One region of the Gilliamella sp. Nev3-1 genome, then DNA from elsewhere that is predicted to be linked to it. Evidence: riboswitches for the same ligand, from Rfam matches in the RefSeq annotation. Region 1 holds a riboswitch; the other holds the start of a gene.
What was found. Region 1 has a riboswitch for preQ1 ahead of queF (preQ(1) synthase). Riboswitches for the same ligand answer to the same signal wherever they lie in the genome.

Region 1 (10,358 bases):
ATTGCGGTGATGATTGCTCTGCATTTGCTGTTTGTTCTGTTTCTTTATTGTCACACCCCGCTAAAGCTAACAATAGGCTAAATATAGCTAAATGTTTTACTAATGCCATACTTTGTCCACCTCCCACCTCATATTTTATTATTATTGATATTGATTATATTTTATATATATATTATGCACAGTTCTTCGCTTTTTAGCAAAGCGTGTAGCAACAGATTGAGCAATTTTATTGCAAATACCAGAAAGAAAAACTTCAATAAAATCAATTACTTTTCTGAACGTTTTTTATAGTCTTTATTGTATGCATTGAAAATAGAATTAAAACTCATCAAAAATAATTAATGAGTTTTAGTTTATTAAGATAAGTCAGTGAAATTTAGGTTATAACGATTAATTAGTTTTGGAGACAAAAATTAATTTTTTTAGGATAAAATTTAAAATCACACCATAAAGAGGCAAAAAGAATAAGCCACAAATGATAATTTTAAAACTGTAATCCATTAAAGAAATTTCGACCCAATGATTTGCCATAAATTCATCGCTACTTTGATAAAAGGCAATAGCAAAAAAGACAATAGTATCAATACCATTCCCAAAGATAGCCGATGCTGTTGGTGCAACCCACCACGATTTATTTTTTCTTAAATAGTTAAAGACAGTAATATCCATCAATTGTCCAACTAAATAAGCTGCAAAACTAGCTAATGCAATTCGAAAAACAAAACTATTAAATTCCGTCAATGCCGATAAACCAACCCAATGTGTTTCAAAAAATAGTACGGAAATCACATATGAAAATAGCAATGCGGGGAGCATCACCACAAAAATTATCTTCCTAGCTAAACTCGCTCCAAATACCCGAATAGTTAAATCAGTGGTAAGAAAGATAAATGGAAAAGTAAACGCCCCCCAAGTGGTTTGAAAACCAAAAATATCAAATGGAATTTGTACTAAATAATTGCTGGAAGCGATAACCAAAATATGAAAAAACGAAAGCCAGCTTAGAGCCTTGATTTGCTGTGCGTGAGTAAATTGGTTTATATGTTCTGAATTAGCGTTCAGGTGCATAAATTTGTCCTTTTTAATGGGGTAAGTGAACCCAGTGTTTCAATTAATTTGAATGATTAAGGTATTCTGTTAATCCTTTATCTCGAAGAATACAGCTCGGGCATTTGCCGCATCCACCATCAATTCCGTAATAACAAGTATGAGTATGGTCACGGACATAACCCAAATAACCCAGTTTATCAGCCATTTCCCATGTTTGAGCTTTAGTCAAATACATCAAAGGGGTGATAAGATTGAAATTATAATCCATAGCAAGATTCATCGATACATTCATTGATTTAATAAAAATATCACGACAATCAGGGTAGCCACTAAAATCGGTTTCACAAACGCCAATAATAATGTCACTAATACCGTGTTGCTTGGCATGACAACCAGCTAAAAGCAAAAACAGCATATTACGTCCATCCACAAAAGTATTAGGGTAATCGCCTTCTTTGGCTGCGGTGATTTTTTGTGAATCATCAATCAAAGCATTATTGGTCGTCTGTTTAATCACCGAGGTATCCACTACTGTTTGCTTAACGCCAAGATCTTCAGCAATCCACTTGGCTTTTTCAAGCTCAATAGCATGACGTTGACCATATTGAAAGCTGATGGTTTCGACGTTTTCACGACCATAATCAGTAATGGCTTGCAGTAAACAGGTAGTAGAATCCTGCCCACCAGAAAATATCACTAGTGCTTTACGAGTTTGCATTGAGAGTTTCCTGTTAGGGTAAATTGAATTAGCGATTATCGACTTTTTCAGGATAAAGATCGTGATTAGCCAAACGGCTCATCGCTATTTGTTCCCAATTAGTGCCGGCTTTACCATAATTTGCATAAGGATCGATAGAGATTCCACCGCGAGGGGTAAATTTTCCCCAGACTTCAATATATTTAGGATCCATTAGTTTAATAAGATCTTTCATAACAATATTGATGCAATCTTCGTGGTAATCACCATGATTACGAAAGCTAAATAGATATAGCTTGAGTGACTTACTTTCAACCATTTTAATATTAGGTACGTATGAAATATAAATCGTCGCAAAATCAGGTTGCCCAGTGATAGGACAAAGACTAGTAAATTCTGGGCAATTAAACTTAACAAAATAATCGTTAGTTGGGTGTTTATTATCGAACGTTTCGAGTATTTCAGGACAATAGGTTGTAGGATAGCGAACAGATTGATCGCCAAGTAGTGTAACTTTATTCATAATTTTCCTTAGTTTTTTAGCGTGGGAGGTTCACGAACCACGTAACAAAGCGCACACCATACTCTTTTTAAATAAAAAAGTCTAGTTATAAGCGCTTTATCCTAACTTAGATGATTGAAAATATAAATATAATAACCCACATGGAGCAAGCACCCAACTAAAAGCAAAGCATATTACCATTGTAAAGAATTTAGTAACGAGCCATGTTTCTGTACTTACAATGAAAGTATTATCACCAACGATATAACTAATAACATTTTCATAAACAAATCGAGAATATGGATATAAACCCCATAATATTAAAAGAGCTATCACTGTATATATGCTTTCAGGCATTTTAAATTTGAAGATCAGGGTACATAAAGGAGGAAGAGTAATTATAAAACTAAATAAATATTGTCGTATTAAATACCTTGCCGATAAACCGCCGAATGTTTTCTTCCAAAAGCTAGCAATTAAAATAACCTTATCCATTGTATTGAAAATGCTGAATATTTTATATTCTATTTTCATATATGTAAATATATTGAACATATTCAACGCTAAATCAGTGACAGTAAATAAGGTGTTAATTATGCTTGAATTCACATCCTTATTTAGCTTGAATTTCTTTATAAAATTCAGCTAATTTAGTTTTAGCTTCTCTCAACTCTTTTTGAGCTTCACTTAATTTTAGCTTTTGTTTAGCTATTTTTTGGGAGTCTCTTTTTGCTTGCGCTTTAGCTAAAGCTTGCTCTTTTTCGGCAACTTTTTTAGTCTTTTCAATTACTTTTTCGGTGTATTTAGCTTTTAAATCATCATCATTACAATATGTATTGATATCATGTAATGCTTTTTCAAGCCCTTGAGCTTGGTGCAAGTTACCCGCCTTTTTTGCCTTATCAATTTGTTTTTCCATAATGTGTTTTTTGCTAAAACAAGTTACACCTTTATATTCGTCATGATTTGCTGCATAAATATTAGGTATAAAAGCGATAGCTGTTAATACTAAAAAAATTAACTTACAAATTGATCTTATTGTTAATTTCATATCGATCTTCTTCCCCTTTTTAAATTATTTTCTTAATTGAACACAATCAACTTTATGATCTTTGCCTTTAGTTAGGATAAGGCTGGCTCTTTCCCTTGTTGGTAGGATGTTTTCTATTAAATTCAATTCATTAATTTCATGCCAAAGACGGTTTGCGATGTTAAGCGCTTCTTGCTCTGGCAATTTTGAGTAATGATTAAAATAAGAATTGGGATCGCTAAATGCTCCTGCTCTAAATTTTAAAAAACGATTGACATACCAATTGTGTAGCAACGAAACATCGGCATCAACATAAATTGAGAAATCAACATAATCAGAAACAAAAACACGATTATTGGCTTGTGCATAATTTACAGCGCCTTGTAACACATTTAATCCCTCAAGAATTAAAATATCAGGGCTATCGAGAATAATTTGTTCATTTTGAACAATATCATAAACTAAATGAGAATAAACGGGGGCTTTAACCTGTGCTTGGCCAGACTTAATATCAGCAACAAAATTGATCAGTTTTTTAATATCATAAGATTGCGGAAAGCCTTTTTTATTCATTATTCCACGTTCTTCAAGGCATTTATTGGGGTATAAAAAACCATCAGTTGTCACCAAAGCCACTTTGCGATGCTCAGGCCAACGAGATAATAATGCTTGCAATACACGAGCTGTAGTACTTTTCCCCACAGCAACGCTTCCTGCTATACCAATGATATAAGGAATTTTTTGGCTTTTGCCTAAAAATTTAGATAAAACAACCTGCCGACTAAAACTATTACTAATGTAATAATTAAGCAATCTGGATAAAGGTAGATAGATATCACTTACTTCATCCATTGACAGATCTTCATTAATGCCTTGTAGAGAGACTAACTCGTCACAAGTTAATGTCATTGGCTCTGCATTACGTAAGCTAGCCCACTCTTTACGACTAAATTGCATATAAGGGCTTAAATGATTGTTCATGTTTTATGTTTCTCTATTGCAATTAATTCTCAAATAGTTGGCTCAGATTATACATAAATCTCATTTTTTACAATCACAAATTAGCATTGATGCTTCATCATAGCTATCTGGTCAAGTTACTGTTAAAATACTAGCTAAATCTTTAACTCTGGTATTAAATTGAGATTGTATGTTAAAAAATAAATCGAAACAAAAAACTAAGAAAAGCCGTCAAGAGATCAATGAAGAATCTCGTGAACTAAAGCGTAAACGTAAACACAAAGGTTTGCCAAGTGGTTCCCGCTTTAATAATCAAGAGAATAACAAGAATAAAAATTCGACAAAAACAGTCAAAGATCCACGTGTGGGTAGCAAAAAGCCAATTTCTTTAATTGCGGAAACTTCAAGCAATGTCACACAAGCTAAACAACCTACTAAACCAACTAAAATGGTTTTATCATCAAATTTATCTCCACAACAAGAGTTAGAACAACTAGAAAATGATCCAAAATTAGATCAGTTACTGGATTTAGTCGAGCAAAATAGCAAACTAACTAAAGAGCAACAAACTTATCTTGATAGTAAATTAAATCGAATTGATGAGTTAATGCAAGAGCTCGGTTATACTGACGACGATTTTGATGATATTGAAGATCAAGACGACAAGAAAGAAGATATTGTTAGTTTGTTAAAACGAAACTAATGGTAGGAAAATATAATTAATACTCATGATTGTATATTTCTGATATGCGAGCTGGAATGCCATTGTAATAGTTAAGTTTCGGCTCGTGATTTAATGTCACAACCTTTATTTTTTATGCCTCTAATTAATAACTTAAAAGCGAGCGAATCATAATGCCAATATTAATTATGCTAAGTTTATATTTTGGGTTATTAATTTGCACATTGTTATATTTAAATAAAACCAATCAAATAAAAATTAAAACAAAAATTAGAAATCATCGAAAACTGATACGAAAATTCGATAAAAATAACAGCACTAAACAGAGATTTAAACGGAAGTAACAGCATGACTGATATGCAATTATGGGATCAGGCGTTAATTGAAAAATATAACTATTCTGGTCCAAGATATACCTCTTATCCTACTGCACTTGAATTTAATGAAGAATTTAGCAAGCAGGACTTTTTATCGGCCGCCACACGTTACCCTACAAAGCCATTATCGCTTTATGTACATATTCCGTTTTGTCATAAACTTTGTTACTTTTGTGGTTGTAATAAACTCATTACTCGCCAAACAAAAAAAGTCACCAAATACCTCGATATTTTGGATATTGAAATTGCCGAACGGGCAAAATTATTCAAACAACGCACTGTAACACAAATGCACTGGGGAGGGGGTACGCCGACTTTTTTAACTGATGATGAAATTACTCGGCTGATTACTTCGCTAAAAAAGCACTTCAATTTTGCGGATAATGCCGAACTGTCGATCGAAATCGATCCTCGTGAAATTACGCCACAAACCATCGACCACTTAGCGAGTGTTGGTTTTAACAGGTTGAGTATGGGGATTCAAGATTTTAACCACGAAATCCAAAATCTAATTAATCGCAAACAAGATGAAACACTAATACGTTCTCTTATTAATCAGGCACGAAAAAATCGTTTTCACTCTATTAGTCTAGATCTAATTTATGGTTTACCCAAGCAAACCGTAGAAAGCTTTACCGAAACGCTCAATAAAGTGATAGATATTTCACCCGATCGTTTAAGTGTATTTAATTATGCTCATTTACCAAATCGTTTTGCCGCGCAACGTAAAATTAAAGATGATGATTTACCGAATGCCGACCAAAAATTGCGAATTTTACAAACCAGCATCAAAAAATTAACCGATGCTGGTTACCACTTTATTGGTATGGATCATTTTGCCAAACCCGCTGATGAGCTGGCTATTGCTCAGCAAGAAAATAAATTACACCGCAATTTCCAAGGTTACACAACGCAAGGAGATGCGGATTTACTAGGGCTGGGTGTGTCAGCCATTAGTATGTTAGGTGATAGTTATGCGCAAAACCAAAAAGATCTGAGTAGCTATCAAAGTCAAGTTGAACAAAAAGGTCATGGGTTATGGAAAGGATTTAATTTAAATCAAGATGATATCATTCGTCGAGATGTAATCAAGCAACTCATTTGCCACTTTTATTTAGATAAAAAAGCAATAGAAGAACAATTTCATATCCAGTTCGATAACTATTTTGCTGAAGACTTAAAACTACTCGCTCCATTGCAACAAGATGGATTAGTCACAGTAAATGACAAGATAATTAAAGTTCAACGTAAAGGGCATTTACTGATACGCAACATTTGTATGTGCTTTGATATTTATATGCGAAAAATGGCAAGGCAGCAACAGTTTTCCAGAGTTATTTAATTTGATATCATTTTTCAAATCACTGAAACAACGCGAGTGATTCCTATAAAATAAATATTATGATAAGATTTAGCCCAATTTAATAAAAGAAAGTAATAACTTGTTAATTTTATTGTGTTATTAAAGGTTAACCTTTAATAACACAATTTTAGTTTAGACATGAAATTTTTATTTTAGTAAGGAGTATATTGATAAAATGGGATTGACGAATAAATTAGTAGAAGTATTTCCAACTCGCCCTTTAAAAGTTGTGAAGCTAAAGCAAGAGGGCTCATTACATCAAATAAGAAGAATATTTGCGGCAATATTTTTCTTTGGGTTAGCAATGTTTATAGCCCTGAAAAATTATCCTGGATTAATTACTGATTATAAAATATCACGGAATCCAGTTGTGGTTAACTATGATGTAGAAGGAACATGTCGTGCAAAACGTGCGGTTGATAACTGTTCAGTGAAAATTACCACTGATACAGGACAAGTTATTAAGCGTGATTATACTTTCATTGGAGGGAAAAAAGGAAATTACCAAGTTGTAACTGTGGCTTCTGCCGATGATCCATCACTAGTAACACTCAATTTAGCTATTGATAATATGCGAACTGTATTTGTGGCTACTACTGGTCTTATTCTTTTGTTGTTATTGGTTACATGGATGAGTTTAGGATGTTTTTTAAGAACACATAAAATGACAAAAGTTATCAAGGAAATTAATGGGCAAAAATTAACACCTGTTATTGTGCCAGTTAAATTAGTCTCTTATGGTAAAATAATAACTGCTTTATATCGTGCAAACAATGCACAAGGAATAAATGCTAAATATGCAGCCAATTTTAATAAAGACTCAAACGGTGGACCAATCATTATAGGTGATAGGATTAGAAATAAATGTAATGCGTTGGCCGTAGTCGGTGAAAGCAACTCTGTTCCTATTCTTCTTGATCAAGAATTTACGCGCTGTGATTTTACCTATAATGAAATGCAGGCATTAAAAGAAGCCCTCTCATAATCTAGATATGATATCAATAATAGTGAAATCAATTTAAATCTAACAACTATTTACATTTTAAAATAAAGGGGTGATAAAATCGCCCCTTTATTTATAAAACTTGTGATATGTATTGCAACGCATCCTTTTCTTTAAAAAATAAACAAACCTCACTTATTAATGGCTTGCTAAATAAACTTTAAATTTAGTCGTTTGGGCTATCACTTCAACACATTTGAATGTTTCATCTAAAATGGCTTGATACGGTAAAAATGAATTTGCCACAATGCACAAATAACCATTTAATTTTAAATGTTTTTTAGCTTCCTTAATTAAGGAATTAACCGCAGTGTAACTGGTTTGTTTACCATCATGAAAAGGGGGATTCGAAACAATAAGATGATATTTATCATTTAAATGAGAAAAAACATCACTGGCTACAACGGCCCCATTTACACTATTACTAGCTAACGTCATTTTGCTTGACTCAATTGCTGCGCTACTAACATCGGATAACGTCAGTTCTATATCAGGGCATAATTTACCAAGCACTGTAGATAATATACCCGAGCCACAGCCCACATCCAATACATTGCCTTTTATAATATCAGCATGATCTATTAATGCATTTAATAATAACTCACTGCCTGCATCTAACCCTTTTTGGCTAAATACACCTGGCAAACTTTTAATTTCGATATCTTGATTTTCAATAGTTAAATGATAACTTAACCACCACTCATTAAGATCAAACGCTAAACGGTTTTCTGCCTGAAAATGATATAACCCACAACGTCTTGCGCTATCTATTTTTTGAATTGTCCCAAAATCGCCTAATAAAGATTCAACACTTTTTACGCCTGTGCGATTTTCACCAATAATAAAAATATCACTCCCTTTAGGCATATTATGTAATAAATACGATAGCTGAAACTGCGCTTCACTTTTCGTTTTGGGCCAATAGTAAATCAGTGTGTTCATTCCAACGTAAAAATCCGCTTCTGGCAACAATGAAAAATAGGTATGATTGCCTCGTGCGCTATTTTTTAAACGTAAATACGTATGAAATTGTGTGCAATGAATCTTAACTTGATTTGCTGACATAACCGATGGATAACTATCTTGGATATCACCTGCTATCACCACATTTTTATCGTTAAAAAATGCTTGGCGGCGCTCAAGAACCTGACTTGCAGGAGTAAAAGTGGATATGGCCATATTTCCTCGATGAAAAACCTTTATAAATTGATGCGTTGATTATACAATTAACCACCTTTAATCTCTAATAAAAAACTTAAGTCGATAATGACGCAACAAGATTGGTACCTAAAGCAATGCAATATAACGCAGTATGTTTTGCGCAGACCAGCCGTATTGAAAGGTGAAGTATCCACACACATTAGTGACGAGATTCGTTTAATCGTTGTGGCCGAACAAAAACCAACGCAAAAAATCTATTTTGATATTTTAAATGCTATTCGTCTTACCGAAGAGCAAGTACTGGTCTTAACGCCTTCACAGCTTATTATACCTGCTAGTGAGATTAAAACCGTGGTTTGGTTTATTGATATTAAACCTGATGAGCATTGGGAGCATTCACTTACAATTCAAACCATAAGTTTAGACTTACTTGCAAATGCATCACAACAAAAACGCCAACTTTGGCAACAATTATGTCAATATGAAAACGATTTCCACCCTAACAAAAAATGATTTAACCAAAGCCTTCAAATTAGAACAGATCTGCCATGCGATACCGTGGTCAAAACAGACATTCTTTTCAAACCACGGGAATGGGTATTTAAATTTTAAAATAACTGTCGATAATCAGCTAGTAGGATTTTGTATCTGCCACCAAGCATTCGATGAAGCTGAGTTATTTAATATCGCTATCCATCCCAATTTTAGAAAACAAGGGCTGGCTAAAGATCTACTCAACCACTTGATAGAGAGATTAATAACCATAACATCACCAAGCCCAATTACAACACTTTGGCTTGAAGTAAGGCAATCAAATTCACCAGCAATGAGACTATATCAATCATTGGGTTTTAACCAAATAACAGTTCGAAAAGGCTATTACCCAACAACTGATGGTAAACGAGAAGATGCAATTATTATGGCTTATACATTAGCTTTTTAACATCCTTCACATACTAAACAATGGGTGAATGACTACCACCACCGTCGTTTACCCCTTACATTTCATCCCAGAAAGCAAGATGTTACGGCTTAACGGATAAAGACATCTGAGAGAGTAATCATGCAAAGAAATACAGCCCTACTATTTGTCAATGGTGAGCCGCCGAAGTTTTACCCCAACAATTTAGATAGTTATACCTATATTGCAGCAACTGACGGCGCTTATCATAACTATTTGATTAACTCACCGATTATACCCAATTTTATTATTGGTGATTTAGATAGTTTCAATAATAACCTTACCATTCCAAAGCAAACTGAAATTATCCACACTCCCGATCAAAATAAAACGGATTTTGAAAAGGCAATCTTGTTTTTAGCAGATAAAGGCGTAACCACATTCGATATTTATGGCGCTTGCGGTCATGCTAGCGATCACTTTTTAGGTAATATTTCTGTTGCAATGAGATATTATCATCGATTTCAAATAACATTTTATGATAATTATTGTCATTTCTTTTTTGCCAAACGTTATCAAAAGATGACTAATGTAAAAAATCGTATTATTTCACTAATGCCACTTTCAAAAGT
Region 2 (10,358 bases), on a different contig from region 1:
TCTATTCATACTTATTCATTAATTCATGATGATCTACCGGCAATGGATAATGACGATTTACGCCGAGGCAAACCAACTTGCCATATCCAATTCGGTGAAGCTCAGGCAATCCTTGCCGGTGATGCCTTACAAAGTTTTGCCTTTTTATTATTAGCAAAAAGTGAACGCATTAATTCAAATGCCAAGATTAATATGATAACCGAACTTGCACATGCTAGTGGCGCTACTGGCATGTGCCTAGGTCAATCGCTGGATTTGCTGGCTACACATCAGTCAATTAGTGTGGAACATTTGCAAAATATTCATTGCTATAAAACAGGTGCTTTAATCAAAACAGCGATCCGTTTGGGTGCATTTGCTAGTGGCGAAATAGCGCAGCCTTATCAACTAATGCTTGATAACTACGCCGAATCAATTGGTCTAGCATTTCAAATTCAAGATGACATTTTAGATGTCATTGGCGAACAATCAATAATGGGTAAACCAAAAGGTTCAGATCTCATTCATGAAAAAAGCACATATCCAGCATTAATTGGGCTGGATAATGCGATAAAGCTAACTCAACAACTTTATCAACAAGCTATCGATAGTCTTAAGCAAATACCTTATAATACGCAACCTTTACATGACCTTGCTGGTTTTATTATTAATCGCAATAATTAGTAACTAATTAAAATATCACATAATGAATTTAAATAATTACCCTTTGTTAAAACAAATCAACTCGCCCGAGGATTTAAGATGTTTTCCTCAGTCGCAGTTATCCTCTATTTGCCTAGAGCTTAGGCAATATTTACTAACATGTGTTAGTCAATCAAGTGGTCATTTAGCATCGGGATTAGGTGTGGTTGAATTAACTACCGCACTACATTATGTCTATTACACCCCTTTTGATAAAATTATTTGGGACGTAGGGCATCAGGCTTATCCTCACAAAATTTTGACTGGTCGCAGAGATCAGATGCTCACTATTCGCCAAAAAGGGGGGCTTCATCCATTTCCTCATCGTAATGAGAGTGAATATGATGTGCTAACTACAGGGCACTCTTCAACTTCAATTAGTGCAGCGCTAGGAATTGCCATTAGCGAACAAAAAAAACAATCGGGAAAACAAGTAGTCGCGGTTATTGGCGATGGTGCATTAACAGCAGGTATGGCATTTGAAGCAATGAATCATGCAGGCCATATCAAACCCGATATGCTAGTGATTGTTAATGATAATGATATGTCGATTTCCGCAAACACTGGAGCACTTAACCAACATCTTACTCAAATTTTATCAAGCAAAGCCTATACATCTTTTCGAGAAAGTGGCAAACGTGTATTAGCCAATATTCCCCCTCTAAAAGAGCTCTTTAAAAAAACGGAAGAACACTTAAAAGGCTTAGTCACGCCTGCAACCTTATTTGAAGAGCTTGGTTTTAATTATATTGGTCCTGTTGATGGACACGATATAGATAGTTTAGTTACGACTTTACAAAAAGTTCGCCAATTAAAAGGTCCACAGTTGCTTCATGTGATTACGCAAAAAGGTAAAGGCTATGAGCCAGCTGAAAAAGATCCGACACTATGGCATGGAGTACCTAAATTCAACCCTAATGATGGCATATTACCTGTCACCACAAGAGCAATTCCAACGTATTCGCAAATTTTTGGCGATTGGCTATGTGAAATGGCGAAAAATGATAACCGTTTAATGGCGATAACACCTGCTATGGGTGAAGGTTCAGGCATGACAAAGTTTGCCAATCGTTATCCAGATCAATTTTTTGATGTTGCAATAGCAGAACAACACGCGGTTACATTAGCTGCTGGGTTTGCAATTAGTGGCTTAAAACCTATTGTTGCCATCTACTCAACTTTTTTACAACGTGCTTACGATCAAGTCATCCACGATGTCGCTATTCAAAACTTACCGGTATTGTTTGCCATAGATCGTGCAGGGATTGTTGGTGCGGATGGCGAAACTCACCAAGGAGCATTTGACTTAAGTTATTTACGTTGCGTGCCCAATATGGTCATTATGACGCCAAGTGATGAAAACGAGTGTCGACAAATGCTTTATACCGGTTATTTTCATAACGGACCTGTGGCAGTGCGTTATCCTCGTGGTGAAGGTACTGGAGCACAATTAAAACCATTAGAAGTAATCCCGTTAGGGCAATCGAAATTATGTCGAGAAGGAAAAAATATTGCTTTACTTAATTTTGGCACTTTACTAACCGAAGTATTACAAGCAGCAGAGCAAATCGATGCTACAGTCGTTGATATGCGTTTTGTAAAACCATTAGATGAAAAAGTCCTTTTGCACATTAGCCAAACACATAATATACTAGTCACCATTGAAGAAAACAGTATTAAAGGCGGAGCCGGTAGCGGCATCGGTGAATATTTATTATCGAAAAAAATAAAATGTGATATTTTAAATATTGGGTTGCCCGATAAATTTATTTCTCAAGGATCTCAAAACGAAATAAGGCAAGAAATAGGGTTAGATCCAAAGCACATTATCGATAAAATTAATAATTTTATGAATCAATAGGTTAAATATGGAAACTCAAGCTGTCACTATTCAAATTTTTGGACGAACATTAAAATTTAATTGCCCGATTGATGAAGTTAACGCACTTAATAGTGCTGCAAAAGATCTCGATACGCGTTTAACAAATTTACGAGAAAAATCGCCACAGATTACCAGTGATCAACTTATTATGACGGCAGCACTGAATATTTCTTATGAACTTACAAAAGAAAAAGAAAAAAGTAATGAATTTAGCGATCGACTAAAAATGTTACAACAATTACTTGATTCTGCCCTAAATACCAACAATTAATGTAGTTAATTGTAAATTTAATACAAATAGTCTTGTATGATCCGTCAAATTTTGTATTATGATATCTATCTCTGAGATGCTCGCGATATGGGTTAGTCCCCTGAGCCGATATTCTTATCTTTAGAACGAAGTGACTTTTAGTTGGTGTGTATGCCTTACTTGTAAGGAAACCTAAAAATTAAAACACGATGTTCACCTTGAACCTTGGGTTCAAGGGTTACGACCCTAACGGCATCTTGGAGTGCTTCTTCGACCTTTCAGCTACTGTAAAAACCGATGAATATTAGGCAAATTATCCGTCAAAAAAGACGGCAATTACCCCCTACTGAACGCGACATTGCGCAACAAGCTATATACCAAAAAATCGCCCATCATCAAGCGATAAAAACAGCAAACAATATTGCTATATTTTTATCATTTGATGGCGAAGTTGAAACTAAGCCCATTATTGAATATTTATGGGAACAAAATAAATCTGTTTACTTACCCATTATCAATCCTTTGATACCTACAGATTTGCTTTTTTTGCAATATACTAAACAAACTTCACTTATTAAAAATAAATTTGGTATATTAGAGCCTGAATTAAATCAATCAAAGATACTGCCTTACCATCAACTTGATGTCGTATTTACACCACTCGTGGCTTTTGATCAACGAGGTTATCGTATGGGGATGGGTGGCGGATTTTACGACCGATTACTAGCAAATTATCAAGCTCAACAAATTTTACCTATTGGGCTTGCTTTTGCTTGCCAAAAAGTACAGCATATTGATAACAAGCCGTGGGATATTCGGCTGCCAGAAATTATTTATGCTTAAATTTATTAATATATCTTATTTTTAGATATAAAAATAACTTACTACTAAACAATAATATTATTCTTAAACCTCTAAACATATTTTTTAAGTATAAAAAGTTTACTTTGCCTTTTTACTATGCACTATCATCAAACATGTATATTTTAGTTATTTAATATACAAAAAATTAATTGAATATTTCATTTACTCAAGCATTGCTAATAAACTAGGGGCGGCTATAGGCATACATGCTATTGATAAATTAAATTTAAGAAACAAGGTTTTATTAATCAAGTGAATAACAAGGGATTAGCGGTAATTGATCAATCGGTTACAGATAAAAAACGCCACTCGCTACGTAATTCAACAAGCACCGTTAACTTGTCTGATAATGTAAAACGTCATAAATTATAGGGTGACGCTATTATTCTTTATACAAAAAATTCAAGATTTTTTGCTAAACGATAACGCCATTCTAATATAAAAAAACCGACCCTAATAGGTCGGTTTGTAAATTTATGTTTGCTTACTGTTTAGCTTCGATATTATCACCAACTAAATCCAAATGAATGGTTTTACCTGGGACTAATTTGCCTGACAGTATTTGTTGCGCTAATGGATTTTCAATTTCTTGTTGAATTGCGCGTTTTAACGGTCTTGCACCATAAATTGGATCGAAGCCCACTTTAGCAAGATGTTCAAGCGCTGCATCAGTAATATCCATTTGGTAACCACGTTCATCTAAGCGTTTTTCAACATGCGCCAACTGAATTTTTGCAATCGCTTTGATGTTTTCTTGACCTAATGGGTGGAATACCACTGTTTCGTCAATACGATTAATAAATTCTGGTCTAAAATGTTTAGTTACAACTGTCATCACTAGGGCTTTCATTTCGTCATAACTTAGATCAACTTGACCTTGAATTAAGTCAGATCCTAAGTTTGATGTCATAATTATGACGGTATTACGAAAATCAACCGTGCGACCTTGACCATCCGTTAAACGCCCATCATCTAATACTTGCAGTAAGATATTAAAGACATCTGGGTGCGCTTTTTCAACTTCATCAAGTAATATCACTGAGTATGGACGACGCCTTACTGCTTCGGTTAAATAACCCCCTTCTTCATAACCGACATAGCCAGGAGGTGCGCCAATCAAGCGAGCAACTGAGTGTTTTTCCATAAACTCTGACATATCAATACGTACCATGGCATCTTCGCTGTCAAACATAAAGTTAGCCAGTGATTTGCAAAGTTCGGTTTTACCGACCCCTGTTGGTCCCAAAAATAGGAATGATCCAATTGGTTTATTAGGATCAGAAAGCCCAGCACGACTACGACGAATCGCATTAGCTACGGCAACAACCGCTTCATTTTGACCGATGACACGTTTATGTAAGGCATCTTCCATATGTAATAATTTGTCTTTTTCGCTCTCAAGCATTCTAGAAACCGGAATACCAGTCGCTTTAGACAACACTTCAGCAATTTCGTTATCAGTCACTTTGTTGCGCAATAACTTCATTGTTTTGCCTTCTAACTGTGTTGCTGAAGCAAGTTTCTTTTCGAGTTCTGGAATTTTACCGTATTGTAATTCAGACATTTTATTCAGATCACCAGCGCGGCGTGCTTGCTCTATTTCAGTACGCGCTTTTTCAAGTTCAGCTTTAATGCTTTGCGTACCCGAAACAGCCGCTTTTTCTGACTTCCATTCTTCTTCAAGTGATGCATATTCTTTTTCTTTTTCAGCAAGTTCATCATTTAGCATCTCAAGACGTTTTTTACTAGCATCGTCAGACTCTTTTTTAAGCGCTTGTTGCTCAAGTTTGAGTTGAATAATACGCCTTTCAAGTCGATCTAAAGATTCTGGTTTTGAATCCATTTGCATACGAATACTTGATGCCGCTTCATCAATTAAATCAATCGCTTTGTCAGGTAACATGCGATCAGAAATATAACGATGCGATAACGTTGCCGCAGCGACAATGGCTGGATCGGTAATTTGCACATGATGATGCAATTCGTAACGTTCTTTTAATCCTCGCAAAATAGCAATCGTATCTTCAACAGTTGGCTCGGCAACATACACTTTTTGAAAACGACGCTCTAACGCAGGATCTTTTTCAATATATTGGCGATATTCGTCTAACGTTGTTGCACCAACGCAATGTAATTCCCCTCGAGCCAATGCTGGTTTTAACATATTACCAGCATCCATTGCACCATCGCTTTTCCCTGCACCAACCATGGTATGGATTTCGTCAATAAATAATATAATACGGCCTTCTTCTTTCGCTAAATCTTTAAGTACGGCCTTTAAACGTTCTTCAAATTCGCCACGATATTTTGCACCTGCAATCAAGGCCCCCATATCTAATGATAAAACGCGTTTATTACGCAATCCTTCAGGTACTTCACGGTTAACGATACGTTGTGCTAATCCTTCAACAATAGCGGTTTTACCTACACCTGGCTCACCAATTAATACGGGATTATTTTTAGTACGACGTTGTAATACCTGAATAGTTCGACGAATTTCTTCATCACGTCCAATAACAGGATCAAGTTTGCCTTGTTCTGCCCGTTGCGTTAAATCAATGGTATATTTTTTCAACGCACCACGTTGATCTTCTGCATTAGGATCATTCACGTTATCGCTACCTCTTACTTGATTGACGGCTTGGCTAAACTTGTCTTTATTGACACCTGATTTTTTAAGAATATCACTTAGGCTCCCTTTATCTTCTAAAGCAGCTAAGATAAAGAGCTCTGATGATATATAACTATCACCATTTTTTTGCGATAATTTATCGCACAAATTAAGTGTACGGATAAACTCTTGTGATGGAATAACCTCCCCGCCCACACCCTGAACTTGCGGTAATCGATCAATCGCCTGAGTTAATTCTTGTTGTAAAATAGCTACATTTGCACCCGCTGAAGCTAACAATGGCGCTACACTGCTGCCTTCTTGATTAAGCATGGCTGATAGGACATGCACAGGCTCTATATATTGATTGTCTTTACCTAATGCCATTGACTGCGCATCAGCTAAAGCTTGTTGAAACTTGTTTGTTAATTTATCTAACCTCATCGTATTTATCTCCTGAGCAATAGATTTGAGTTAAACGTGTATACATTCAACCCATTTGCATGATATCTAAATGAGTGTCGCAACCTAAATTTCAAGAGCAAATTTAAAATATTTTTTATAAAATTTGTACAGTAAATTAGCGAGTATTTAAAAACTTAATTAGCATCAAAATCAAATTGTTTGCAATACATAAATACACTTTCAACAAGTATTGAAAGATGACAAATCAACTTTTATCCATTATATTAACGCCTTTATTTTGTTAGGCGTGCTAACCGTGGTTCGTAACCCATCCCACGTAAAAAAACTAGGAATACAACATGTTCAAAATAGCCAAAGAGTTTCAATTTGATGCTTGTCATATGCTAGATGGGCACAATAAAAAGTGTCATAACCTGCATGGTCATACTTACCGCTTATTAGTCGAAATTAGCGGTGATCTTATCGATAATGGTTCAAGTCAAGATATGGTAATGGATTATGCCGATCTAAAAATGATTGTTAAAAAGTATATTGTCGATCCTTTTGATCACGCTTACCTTTATAATCAAAATAATAGAAATGAGTGCCGTATTGCTACATTATTGCAAGAAATGGATCGCAAAGTCTTTGCCTTACCGTGCCGAACAACTGCCGAAGGGATGAGTAAATTTATTTTTGATTGCTTATCTAGATATTTGCCTGTTTCGATGATCAAATTATGGGAAACACCGACTTCATATTGTGAATATTATCGGAGCCCAAAATGATCGAATTTCGCATAGTTGAAATCTTCGAATCTTTACAAGGCGAAGGTTATAATACGGGAATGCCTGCTATTTTTATCCGCTTTGCAGGCTGTAATTTAAATTGTGCTTGGTGTGATACTAACTTTCGCCAATTTACTCGATTTACCTTAGAGGCATTAATAGCAAAAGTAAACGAATACAAAAGTAAAAACATTATTATTACAGGGGGTGAACCCACTAGGGTTAAAGCGTTACCACAGCTACTTTTGTCATTAAAAAATGCTGGTTATTTTATTGCTATTGAAAGTAACGGTCTTGGCAAAGTCGATGCGCTTATTGATTATATTGCCCTCAGCCCGAAATTTTGCTACCAGTCGCACTATCAAAAAATAGTCCAACCAACAGCCAATGAAGTGCGAATTGTTACCGAAAACCACCGTGATTTTATTGCTTTTTGCCAATATATCGAAACTCAGATACAGGCAAAACGCTATTATCTTTCACCTTGTGAAAAAGATGGTGCATTCAATATATTTGATACCATAAAACTACTGGGAAAAATTAACGAAAATCGATTAGATAATAAATGGTTATTGAATATACAAAGTCATAAACTTGCAGATATTGAATAGTGTCTATTTTTTAATCTAACTCGTTAAATATTGGAGAATGAGATTGAATAGAAAATTTTAAATAAAAAGATAATGAAAGTTAATTAGATAAGTCACTATTTGCTTAAATTAATAAAATAACTTCATTTTGTTCCATTTTTTAGTGGTTTTTGTTGGTATGAAGTGGCTTTATTTCGATTCTTTAAGCTTTGCTAGTAAAAAGGGTTATTGATAATCACCAATGCTCTCCAAACACATAATCCATAAAATAAATTTATTTTTTCGTTTAAAAATTATTCAGAAAAGCCATTGATTTTACTGGAGTTTTTTAACACCCTAAATATACTGACAAATAATCAAATAGGGTTATTTATAATAAATCATAAAGTAGAATATCGATTTTACTTAAATTTTTCACTTTTTCTTTAAGCAAAAACCATCGAGCCACTTATGCAATCAGTGACAATTATCGACTTTGTCGGTATTATATTGGTCATTTTATTATAATTAGTTAGGTTTAGTGTGAATATTCAACAATTATTAACACAACGTGTTTCGCAAGCAATGATTATGGCGGGTGCAGATAAGAACTGCGATGCGCTAATTAAGCAATCAACTAAAGTGCAATTTGGCGATTATCAAGCTAATGGCGTTATGTCAATTGCCAAAAAGCTAGGCATGCCACCTCGGGAACTTGCTCAGACAGTTTTACAACATCTTGATGTTGATGATATTGCTGAAAAAGTTGAGATTGCAGGTCCTGGGTTTATCAATATCTTTTTAAAAAATAGTTGGATTGCTGAGCAAAATGAAGTTGCTTTAAGCAGTGATAAACTTAACATTACTTTACCTGCAAAACCTCAAACCATTGTGGTTGATTATTCTGCGCCTAATGTGGCAAAAGAGATGCATGTTGGACATTTGCGCTCAACAATTATTGGCGATGCCAGTGTTCGTGTTTTATCTTTTTTAGGTCATCACGTTATCCGTGCTAACCATGTTGGAGACTGGGGCACTCAGTTTGGTATGTTAATTGCTTATCTTGAAAAAATGCAAAATGAGCATGCTAATGACATGGCGCTATCAGATTTAGAATCTTTCTATCGCGCAGCTAAAAAACATTATGACGAAGACGAAGTATTTGCCGAAAAAGCGCGTAATTATGTAGTGAAATTACAAGGTGGCGATGAATATTGTCGTGATATGTGGCGCAAGCTAGTTGATATTACCATGACGCAAAATATTGCCACTTATCAACGTTTAAATGTTACCTTATCGCTTGAAGACACCATGGGTGAAAGCATCTATAACAGCATGCTACCTAATATCGTTGCCGATTTAAAACAGAAAGGACTTGCGGTTGAAAGTGAAGGGGCGATTGTTGTTTTTCTTGATGAGTATAAAAACAAAGAAGGCGAACCAATGGGTGTTATTATCCAAAAACGTGATGGTGGCTACCTTTATGCAACGACCGATATTGCTTGCGCTAAATACCGTTACGAAACATTACATGCCGATCGTGTACTTTATTATACTGATTCCCGCCAACATCAACATTTAGAGCAAGTTTGGACAATTGTTCATAAAGCGAAGTATGTGCCTGAATCATTAAAACTAGAACACCATATGTTTGGTATGATGTTGGGTAAAGATGGCAAGCCATTTAAAACTCGCTCTGGTGATACCGTTAAATTAAATGATTTGTTAGATGAAGCGTGTGAACGTGCAACAACGTTAATTCGTAGCAAAAATCCTGAATTATCTGACAGTGAGCTTGCCCAAATAGTTGATGCTGTCGCTATTGGTGCTGTTAAATATGCCGATCTTTCAAAAAATCGTACTACCGATTATGTGTTTGATTGGGATAATATGTTGTCATTTGAAGGTAATACCGCACCTTATTTGCAATATGCTTACACTCGAGTACTGTCCATATTTAAAAAAGAAAATATTAACGAAGACAGTTTAACAGGCAAAATTAGTTTAGACACAGACAAAGAACGAGCTTTAGCAATGCGTTTAATTCAGTTTGATGAAACTATTTCAATTGTAGCTAGTGAAGGAACACCTCATGTGCTTTGTGCTTATCTTTATGAAATTGCAACGCTGTTTTCAAGCTTTTATGAAAACTGCCCTATTTTAGCAGCCGAAAGCGAAAGTTTAAAACAAAGCCGTTTAAAATTAGCCTCTTTAACAGCGAAAACACTTAAAACTGGTCTTGACATGTTGGGTATTAAGACGGTTGATAAAATGTAGTTAAGTCGCCACCTATGCTAATGCATAAGTG

Region 2: another riboswitch for preQ1. It lies ahead of queD (6-carboxytetrahydropterin synthase QueD); the one in region 1 lies ahead of queF (preQ(1) synthase).

What each region holds. Positions count from the first base shown of each region.
Region 1 is NZ_LZHN01000003.1:70,292-80,649, forward strand. It holds gene A9G40_RS00410 (alpha-2-macroglobulin family protein) at 1-109, opposite strand, end outside; gene A9G40_RS00415 (7-cyano-7-deazaguanine/7-aminomethyl-7-deazaguanine transporter) at 391-1,041, opposite strand; gene queC (7-cyano-7-deazaguanine synthase QueC) at 1,112-1,768, opposite strand; gene queF (preQ(1) synthase) at 1,797-2,270, opposite strand; PreQ1 riboswitch class I at 2,273-2,317, opposite strand; gene A9G40_RS00435 (DUF1090 domain-containing protein) at 2,863-3,300, opposite strand; gene coaA (type I pantothenate kinase) at 3,325-4,260, opposite strand; gene yihI (Der GTPase-activating protein YihI) at 4,430-4,942, shown strand; gene hemN (oxygen-independent coproporphyrinogen III oxidase) at 5,270-6,640, shown strand; gene A9G40_RS00455 (hypothetical protein) at 6,837-7,646, shown strand; gene rsmC (16S rRNA (guanine(1207)-N(2))-methyltransferase RsmC) at 7,803-8,837, opposite strand; gene A9G40_RS00465 (DNA polymerase III subunit psi) at 8,931-9,338, shown strand; gene rimI (ribosomal protein S18-alanine N-acetyltransferase) at 9,307-9,768, shown strand; gene A9G40_RS00475 (thiamine diphosphokinase) at 9,889-10,358, shown strand, end outside.
Region 2 is NZ_LZHN01000018.1:5,113-15,470, reverse strand. It holds gene ispA ((2E,6E)-farnesyl diphosphate synthase) at 1-663, shown strand, start outside; gene dxs (1-deoxy-D-xylulose-5-phosphate synthase) at 686-2,542, shown strand; gene zapA (cell division protein ZapA) at 2,550-2,834, shown strand; RNA gene ssrS (6S RNA) at 2,900-3,081, shown strand; gene A9G40_RS03505 (5-formyltetrahydrofolate cyclo-ligase) at 3,111-3,656, shown strand; gene clpB (ATP-dependent chaperone ClpB) at 4,162-6,732, opposite strand; PreQ1 riboswitch class I at 7,004-7,049, shown strand; gene queD (6-carboxytetrahydropterin synthase QueD) at 7,053-7,481, shown strand; gene A9G40_RS03490 (7-carboxy-7-deazaguanine synthase QueE) at 7,478-8,092, shown strand; gene argS (arginine--tRNA ligase) at 8,594-10,327, shown strand.